Regions from separate parts of the Lysinibacillus sp. NPDC097214 genome, predicted to be linked through region 1. Evidence: riboswitches for the same ligand, from Rfam matches in the RefSeq annotation. Region 1 holds a riboswitch; each other region holds the start of a gene.
The links. Region 1 has a riboswitch for cobalamin ahead of ACQKMI_RS16685 (hypothetical protein). Riboswitches for the same ligand answer to the same signal wherever they lie in the genome.
Positions count from the first base shown of each region.

Region 2: another riboswitch for cobalamin. It lies ahead of cobT (nicotinate-nucleotide--dimethylbenzimidazole phosphoribosyltransferase); the one in region 1 lies ahead of ACQKMI_RS16685 (hypothetical protein).
Region 3: another riboswitch for cobalamin. It lies ahead of ACQKMI_RS18635 (ribonucleoside-diphosphate reductase subunit alpha); the one in region 1 lies ahead of ACQKMI_RS16685 (hypothetical protein).

Region 1 covers NZ_JBNNSS010000007.1:68,784-72,069, reverse strand. The annotation lists gene ACQKMI_RS16690 (hypothetical protein) at 211-759, shown strand; cobalamin riboswitch at 979-1,168, shown strand; gene ACQKMI_RS16685 (hypothetical protein) at 1,367-1,909, shown strand; gene ACQKMI_RS16680 (ABC transporter substrate-binding protein) at 1,911-2,879, shown strand.
Region 2 covers NZ_JBNNSS010000003.1:451,381-454,666, reverse strand. The annotation lists gene ACQKMI_RS09365 (trimeric intracellular cation channel family protein) at 1-300, shown strand, start outside; gene cobT (nicotinate-nucleotide--dimethylbenzimidazole phosphoribosyltransferase) at 514-1,569, opposite strand; cobalamin riboswitch at 1,685-1,861, opposite strand; gene ACQKMI_RS09355 (DMT family transporter) at 2,022-2,891, opposite strand; gene ACQKMI_RS09350 (hypothetical protein) at 3,220-3,286, shown strand, end outside.
Region 3 covers NZ_JBNNSS010000009.1:18,933-22,218, forward strand. The annotation lists gene ACQKMI_RS18625 (ECF transporter S component) at 171-665, shown strand; gene ACQKMI_RS18630 (hypothetical protein) at 662-1,345, shown strand; cobalamin riboswitch at 1,455-1,644, shown strand; gene ACQKMI_RS18635 (ribonucleoside-diphosphate reductase subunit alpha) at 1,806-3,286, shown strand, end outside.

The DNA.
Region 1 (3,286 bases):
GACTTCATATAGCTAAAAGAAAGTATTCCTTGCATATTGAACCTCGTTTCTGATAATTTTGACATATACAAGTAGGGATCTTACTTTGAAATTATAATTATTTGAGACTTTTATTTTGTAGTAGCGAAGTAACGAATGATGGGAAATGAGAAAACACTTACAAGTGCATTATTTTTTTTCGTTCTGAAACAATAAAGGTAGGGATGAATCATGGAAAAAGAGATTTTGCAACTTTTTAGTAATTTAACAGAGCGTGACCGTGATATTCAATACAAATCATACGAAGAATTAATGAAGATTATGCAGGAGCCAGTTGATTGGACATATTCAGTTTGGGAACAACTTGTTCAGACTCTTACATACAAAAATGGTCATGTGCGTGCAAGTGCTGCACAATTTTTATGCGCATTGGCTGCAAAAAGTGATCCTGAAGAAAGAGTATTAGAGGACTTCTTAAAGATTTGGGCAGTAACGTATGATGAAGAAACAATCACTGTGAGGCATACTTTACAGGCAATTTGGAAAATAGGCTTAGCAGGGCAAGTACAAAGAGATTTAGTCGTATCATATTTGGCTAAAAGGTATCAAACATGCTTAGACGAAAAACACCCGACATTAATACGCTATGATATTATTGTTTCCTTTAAAAAGCTATTCGATGCAACAAATGACCCAAAACTACTAGAGATTGCACAACGTTTAATTGAGGAAGAAAAAGATATTAAATCCAAAAAGAAATATAAGAATGCCATCCGGTAAAAGTTATGAAATAGCTAATTTTTTATAACGTATGAAAGATTTTACTCCATGAAGCATAACAAGTATCTGCACGAGCAGGATGAATACCCGTGGGGGCAGTGAATATATCCGCGTGCATAAGGTAATACCTGCATGATTTTTATCCATCGTAATTTGTTTATTCTAAATTCCACAGCTATTTTTTCCTATCAATCTATGTTAAACTGCATTACAAGTGAATAATTCTTGCAGAATAAAGGTGCTGAACTATAGCATAATCGGGAATTCGGTGAAAAACCGAAGCTGTTTCCGCAACTGTAAGTACAGGAATCATAAAGATATACCACTGTCGAATTATCCGATGGGAAGGTTTTTTATGAACGTAGTGAACTGTGCAAGCCAGGAGACCGACCTTTGTTTGAACGTATAGATAACTCTTCGGAAGCTAGGAGGATATGCGGCAAATACATAGGCTATGTCGTATCTATGCGACAATATTTATGTTATTTTTCGTTGTTTCCTTAGGAGTGGGAACAACGTTTTTTTATGTGCACTTATAATTCACCTAAATGTAAGCCGGGTGTTAATAAGGTAAGAATTTTTCATGAAGGAAAGCGGGGACTTAGATTTGAAAAAAGATGCACGTTATTCTTGTTATCCATTTATGCGTGAAAAGGCATCGACAGTAGATTTTGAAATTCGAACAGATAGCCTAACGACACATATTGGTGTAGCATTGGCGGCGGTGAAAAAAGAAACGGTAGAGGTAGTAGCAGCTGATTTGCTAGCCATTTTGCCAATGGCATACCATGTAAATGGCTCGGTCCGAGGTAAATTAGCGGTAACCGAAGGTGATTTGACTTGGCTAAGTGATCGCTATGATTTCTATGTTAGTCATGTTAAGGATGAAATACAAAACTTTGTATTACCTCAAGGAATAGAGGCTGCTACTACATTACATTTATGCCGTAGTGAGGCGAAAAAATCATATCGTGTTTTGCACAAAGTGTCTGAAGAACGCGAAGTACCAGCTATTCTCTTTGATTATTTAGGATTGCTAGCCAATGTGTTTTTTGTAATGGCTGTCTATATGAATCAGCATGCTGGTATTGCTGAAATACCGTTTATTAGTAAGTCATACCCGATGAAAAAGAAAAAGGAGAATCAATGAAATGAAGAAAATGTTTAAGCTGCAATGGCTTTCTGTGTTGATGCTGGCACTCGTATTAGTTGGCTGTGGCACGAAAGAAGATACAAATGAAGGAACTGTTTCTAAGGAAGCTCAACAAGTTGAGAAAACTACTAGCTATAAAGTTAAGGATGACCGTGGTGTAGAAGTAGAGTTTAATGCAGTACCTAAAACTATTGTTTCATTACAACCGAGTAATACAGAGATTTTATTTGCGCTAGGTGTGGGTGATAAAATAGTTGGTGCGACTAAGTATGATTCGTATCCAGAAGAAGCTCAAAAAATTGAGCGTGTTTCTGATTCTACAAAATTCAATAGTGAGCGTATTTTAGCGTTAAAGCCAGATGTCGTTATTGCCTATACAACTGGAGGCAAAGATGAAGAAAATTTAAATGGATTAAAAGGCCTTGAGGATGCGGGTATTAAAGTGTTTGCCATTCAATCAGCTAAATCATTTGATGATGTTTATGGGGATATTGAACAAATCGCAACGGTTATGGGCATCAAAGATAAAGGCGAAAAGTTAAATGAAGATATTAAAGCTAAAATTGCAGATGTCCAAGCGAAAGTTAAAGATGTGAAAGAACCAAAAAATATCTATTTAGAAATTAGTCCAAAGCCAGACATTTATACAGCTGGTTCTGGTACATTCCAACAAGAGATTTTAAATGCTGCAAATGTTAACAACGTTTTTTCTGACCTTAAAAGCTGGGCACCGATATCTGAGGAAGATGTCATTGCGAAAAATCCAGAAGTCATTTTAACAACAGTAAGCTATGTGAAAAACTCAGCGGAAGAAATTCTTTCTCGTGATGGATGGAATTCAATCACGGCCATTCAAAATAAAGCGGTTTATTCTATAGATACTGATATTTCAAATCGTCCAGGTCCGCGTATTGGCGAAGCTGTTGAGTTAATCGCAAAAGCCGTATACCCTGAGTTATTTAAATAATTTATATTGAAAAATAGTATTTTCGAGCTGTCCTTTATCAAGGGCAGCTTTTTTGATGGATAAGAAGGAGACCTACTCAGGGAGGAAAAGTGATCGGGAAAGGTGGATAACTGCTCCGCTTGGAAGGAAAAGTGATCGGGTAAAGTGGATAACTGCTCCGCTGGAAGGGAAAGTGATCAGGTAAAGTGGATAACTGCTCCGCAGGAAGGAAAAATGATCGGGTAAAGTGGATAACTGCTCTGCTTGGCAGGGAAAGTGATCGGGTAAAGTGGATAATTGCTCCGCTTGGAAGGAAAAATGATCGGGTAAAGTAGATAACTGCTCCGCTTGGAAGGAAAAAGTGATCGGGTAAAGTGGATAACTGCTCCGCTGGATGAAAAAATGATCGGGTAAAGTGGATAACTGCT
Region 2 (3,286 bases), on a different contig from region 1:
ATTCAAGGTGCCCTTTATGCTGTGAAGCTCGACATGCCTATTAGCGCGGTTATTGTAGCTGCTGTCTTAACAGGTTCAGGTGGTGGAATTGTCCGCGATTTATTAGCTAGACGACAACCATTAGTCCTCCGTGATGAAATCTATGGTGTTTGGGCAGCACTAGCCGGGCTTATTATAGGACTTCAACTATTTTCAGGCGATATCTTTTTATATATATTATTTGGTGTGATTATCGTACTAAGAATACTTTCATATATGAAAAAATGGCGTTTACCGTTACGGAAGTTGAATCGAGCATAGCTTTCTTTCCTTACAGCGTTGTATAAAAACAAGCCCAAATAACTTGATTTGAGCTTGTTTTTAATTTTATACCTGTTGTTACTCTTCTATCCCTATATGTCTTATTCACTCATTATAAATAACCATTTTTTACCATAATTTTACTACTTTGCAGAGTGCATCCATGACAGCAATAATAGGCACCGAATGTAAACATTGAGCTGTATCTAAAAATTACTTTTTCAACAGCAGCATAGCTTCCTCTAATGTAGCCATGTTTTTCATCATAGAGCTTGCTGCATCCAAAATAGGAAAGGCTAAAGCTGCACCAGATCCCTCTCCTAATCGCATATTCATCTGTAGCATAGGTTCAATTCCAAGCATTTCAGCGGCGATTTTTGCGCCTGGTTCTTCAGAGGCATGAGAAGGAATGATATAGTCTTTTACGTTTGGCTCGAGTTCGTACGCAATAAGAGCAGCAATAGTAGAAATAAATCCATCAATAACAACAGGTTTGCGATGTGCAGCAGCAGCAAGTATCACCCCAGCCATAGCACCTATTTCTAACCCTCCGACTTTTGCAAGAATATCAATAGCATCATGACGATTTGGTTTGTTTAATGCAATAGCATTGTGAATGACCTCTACTTTATGTAATATCCCCCCTGGTCCAACACCTGCGCCGAAGCCTGTCACTTCATTCGGATGACAATCGCGAAGAACCGATAATATAGCAGCACTCGGTGTTGTATTACCAATCCCCATTTCACCTGTCCCGAGTACATTTATCCCATTTTTGATTTCTTCCGTAGCTACTTCAATTCCTACTTCAATGGATTGAATGGCTTCTTCCCTTGACATAGCAGGACCTTTTGCCATATTGTCCGTTCCGTATTTAATTTTTTTAATAATGACACCAGCATCATGTGGAATATCCTCTTTTACGCCAACGTCTACTGTGACAACTTTTGCATCTGTGATTTTTGCGATAGCACAGACACCCGTTCCTCCTCTAGGGAAATTTAACGTTTGAAAGACCGTCACATTTTGTGGATTTGATGTTACCCCTTCCTCACAAACACCATGATCTGCTGCACAGACAATAATTGCTTTCTTATCTATCGTAGGAAATAGTTCACCTGTAATACCGGATAGTTGCACAGCTAGAGCCTCCAACTTCCCTAAGCTACTAGGTGGCTTGCAAAGTGCATCTATGCGTTCCCTTGCCTGCTCCATCATTTTGTGGTCAGCGCTTTGAATGTTTTGAATCGTTTGTTGTAATAATTGCATGAAAATTTCCCCTTTCTGTTTTGCCCTTGTTACTCGAAGAATGATTTAGAGAAAAAAATAAAAAGCCTGTAGTTTATTCCATAACAAATAAACTACAGACTTTTCCATCGTCTATATAATACGAAGCAGATAGGCAGGTCTCCTGGCTCAATTTCAACATTTCATAGAACCTTCCCAGAACGATGCTAGTGGCATTCTCTATGAAACTCCCTTTTACAGTGGTGGGACCGCTAAAGCTTTTCACTTTATTCCCTATTCTCCCGCAATGGGCACCTAATGCTTTTATGCAATTATTTTAAATTTACGACAAAGTGATTTTTGTGTCAATATTTTGTTTTTTTAGAAAGCATTAAAATAAAGTTAATACACTCGGAGTGTGTCCGACATTATAATCTAGAAAAGCTCCCTAATAGCCAAATAAAAAAGACTTTTGGGAGCATCTTGTTCGTTTATTACTGAGATACTGGTTTTGTTTTATCGATTTCACTCAGACATGTTGCACCGAGCAAAAGAATAGCGCCGATTATTTGTAGAGGCGTCATTTTTTCTCCTAAAATCATCGTTGAAATCACTAATGATGTCAGTGGATCAATATAGCTTAAAATAGCTATGCTTTGGCCTTTTAGATGACGCATTCCGAAAAAGAATAGATAGAAGCCGATCCCAGCATGGACAATGCCCAATGCAATAAGTAAACTAATTGATTTTATATCGATTTGCATGACTTGAAACCCATTGGTCCCCAAAAGATAAAGTGCAAGGAATAACGCTGCTAAAGCAAGCTGAATAATCGTATTATCTGGCTCTTTTAATCCATGAATATACTTATTCGTAAATGTTACTACTGTATAGAAACAAGCTGCAATAAGCCCATATACAATACCTATATAATGTAAGCTCGTTTCGGTAGTTTGACTTTGGACGATAAAATACAGTCCTACTAGAGCCACACAAACATAAAAAATTTTCCTTGCAACTATTTTCTCTTTCAAAACGATAGGTGATAAACAAATGACTAGTACTGGTGCCAAATAGTAACTTAGCGCTGCATTTGCGATGGTTGTTTCCTTGTACGCTTGGAAAAGAAAAATCCAATTCCCGCATAAGGCAAAACTCGAAAGTAGCAATGGCCATTTATTTTGCAAAATAGTTGTTTTCGTAAACCTTTCTTTTTTACAAAGGAAAATCAACAGTAAAAAACAAGAGCCAATTAGACTCATCCAAAAGGCAATTTCACTTGAAGGCAACTTAATGTATTTTGCAAAAACACCGACAGCTCCAAAAATAATCATTGATACAATAAAAGATAGTTTTCCGCTCATTTCTAATTCCTACTTTCTACATGTATATAGTTTCCGATATACAGTAGAATCTATTGAGAATTAGCAAGCTTTTAATGAATGCCTAAACAGTAGATTCTACTGTAAAGACATTGTTGGGGGTGCAATCGTTCGATACATACTTATCCCTCCTTAACGGATTTAATTGTAACATATTTCTGAATATTCATGCGTAAGAATATTAATGCTAGATGCTATCTTTTGATAAGTGCCGAAACGATAAAAATTATCGAAAACTGGCATGCTAGATAAGTTTGGGAATTAATAAAATCTAAGGTAGGACAAAATTAAAAAGGTAGGCGAAGAGACGATGGATACAAAAGAACTAAGAACCGCAATTGCTGAAACATGTAAAAAATATGATAGCCTATATGCTC
Region 3 (3,286 bases), on a different contig from region 1:
ACATCCTGTGATAACGCCTTCGTGACCAACATAGTGTTGGCCCGAGACCCTGCAGCGAAGCGAATGTTTTCTGTGCGAAAGCGAAGCGGCAGCAACAAAGCGCCCAGCCGGAACGGAAATCAACCTACGATATGTTGACGAGCCAAATATAAAAAGAAAGAGGAAATGGAATGGATCGACAAAAATTGATGAAATTGACGCTCACTGCCATGGTAGCAGCAATTTGTGCAGTAGGTGCAGTTATTAAAATTCCTGCATTTATTACAACTGCAGCGCTTGACTCTGCACCTGCATTTTTGAGCGTTGTATTTTTATCACCAGTATTAGCTGGTGTTGCGGGAGTCATTGGGCATTTTATCTCAGCCTTGACTACGGGCTTCCCTCTAGGACCACTACATATAATTATCGCATTGGAAATGTTTATCGTTGTATGGATCTTTGGAGTTATGCATAAAAAAGGAATGCATTTCTGGAAATGGCCTGTGGCACTTATATTAAATGGTGTCGTGGCACCTTTACCATTTTACTTTATCATTAGTCCGGCATTTTACTGGACGTCATTGACTAGTCTTCCGCTGGCAACACTCATAAATTTAGTGATCGTTGCGGTTGTGATGCCAATTCTGTCGAAGGTGTTTGTGCGTAAGGAAGGTCGAGTCCATTGAGAAATGCAATGAAAATAGGTGAGCTGATTGCGACAACAGATAATGCCGCAGCAATTGGCGAAAAGATACAAGATGTTGTGTCTGCTCCAGATCAACTTACGGCATATTTTACCGCACGTGTTACATTTTTAGAGCAGCTTGCTGCAAATGCTTTACCAAGGCATATTTTACTTGCTAATTTTACAGGGGATGCTGCATGGTCTCGTTATGTTGCAGGTATTCAGCAAGTTTTTGATGAGGCTGGTCTTTTTTGTCCACCAATAGACGGTAGTTCAGAGACTAATATGCCAACTTTACAATCAGGTTTGTCAATCACGATGCTTGGGGAGCAGCAAAAACGCATAGCAACTAAGCATGAGCAGCTAAGTTGGTACACATATGGTCTGCCACTTGTAGGCAATGAAATCCTTGGACAGCCTGAGGATGTCGCACAGCTGGAACCTATTTTTCAAGCGTGGAAAGAGGGGCTCGTGCAGCAAGTATGGCCAGTAGGGTCAAAAGGTCTACAAGCAGAATTTACCCGACTTTTTGGCGAGCAACAGATCAAAAGTTCATTAGATGTTGAGAAAACGGCTGGTCCATGTGCAGTAGTTTTGCTAGGAATTGATTCAGAAAAAGAGCAGCTAGCACAAAAATATTTTCCTAGAAATTTTGAAAAACTACGTAAAACTGCATTGTAATCGGGCTTGCTTCGAGAAAAAGTAGCACTTTAAAAATTTTAAGGGGCAAAACGCCTATTGCAAGTGTAAACACAATATGTTAGATTTGTTTAGGAGTTAAAACACAATATATAGTAGTTTGGACGAGCGGTACCAAATATGGTTTAAAAGGGAATTCGGAAAAGAGTCATCTTAGGCCGAAGCTGTCCCCGCAACTGTAAGTGCTGACAAATGATGAAAAGGCCACTGTGAAGAACGGGAAGGCTATCATTTGGAGGAAGCATGAGCCAGGAGACCTGCCAACTTGTTCAAGACAGCAACACATTCTTCGGGGATTGAGAAGTGGAGGCGAGAGATTTGTCCACTTCTTAGTGTGCATGTCCTTCATTTCCATTTCCGATTTTACAGCGATCACGTAACCGATAGATGTTGCGTGATCGCTTTTTGTGTTGCTGGAGAAAGAAAGGGAGAGAATGTATACATGACAATTCAAATCGAACAGCAAATTGCTAAGCTCAAGAAAAGTTATACGGAGGATGAACTCGAAAGTTTTGTAAGATTATCGGATCGATGGCTACGAAAAAACGACAATGCGACATTTGAAGCATGGGCGGATGCGATGATTTTACAAACGCTTAGCCTAATTGATGAGGAGGAGCCTTACTGGACATTTGTCGCAGCTCAAGTTTATTTAGAAAAACTGTATGATCAATTTGCAATGCGCCGTGGCGTTTCAGTGCAGGATGTTTATAAAGGTTTCCCAGAACAATTAGCACGCTATACAGAAGCTGGTTTGTATCATGAATGTTTAACAACAAAATATAGTGAGCAGGATCTTCAAGAACTCGCTTCCTATTTAGAATCAAGTCGAGATGAATTGTTTACGTATATTGGCTTAAAAACATTAATGGACCGCTATGTAGTCCGTGATTACACGAAAACACCAGTGGAGCTACCACAGGAACGCTGGATGGTCATTGCGATGACCCTTATGCAAGATGAAACAGAAAATCGTTTAGAAAAAGTACGTGAATCTTACTGGGCAATGAGTAGTTTATATATGACTGTTGCCACACCGACTTTATCGAATGCAGGTAAAACACATGGCCAGCTATCTAGCTGCTTTATCGATACAGTAGATGATAGTTTACAAAGTATTTATGACACGAATACAGATGTCGCTACATTATCGAAATACGGCGGTGGCATTGGCGTTTATATGGGCAAAATTCGTAGCCGAGGCTCATCAATTAAAGGCTTTAAAGGCGCATCAAGTGGCGTTTTACCATGGATTAAACAGCTTAATAATACGGCGGTTTCAGTCGATCAGCTCGGTCAACGACAAGGAGCTATTGCTGTCTATTTAGATGTTTGGCATAAAGACGTCTTTACGTTTTTAGATTTACGCTTAAACAATGGGGATGAGCGTTTGCGTGCCCATGATATTTTCACAGGACTATGCTTACCGGATTTATTTATGGAAACGGTTGAAGAGCGCGGGGAATGGCATTTATTTGATCCACATGAAGTGCGAGAAGTTATGGGCTTTTCATTAGAGGATTACTACGATGAGAAAAAGGGTGATGGCTCTTTCCGTACTAAATATGCGGAATGTATCGCGAATCCATTATTAAGTCGTGAAGTCGTGCCAGCGATTGATATTATGAAGCGAATTATGCGCTCACAGCTTGAAACAGGCGTGCCGTTTATGTTCTATCGAGATGAAGTGAATCGCATGAACCCGAATAAGCATGAAGGGATGATTTACAGTTCGAACTTGTGTACAGAAATTTTCCAAAATATGTCTGCGACTGAATTCGAGTCTATTACCCTAGAAGATGATGTCATCGTAACACGTCGCAAGCCTGGAGATTTCGTTGTATGTAACTTATCATCTATCAATTTAGGTAGAGCTGTACCGGCTGGTGTTTTAGAACGATTGATCCCGATTCAAGTACGTAT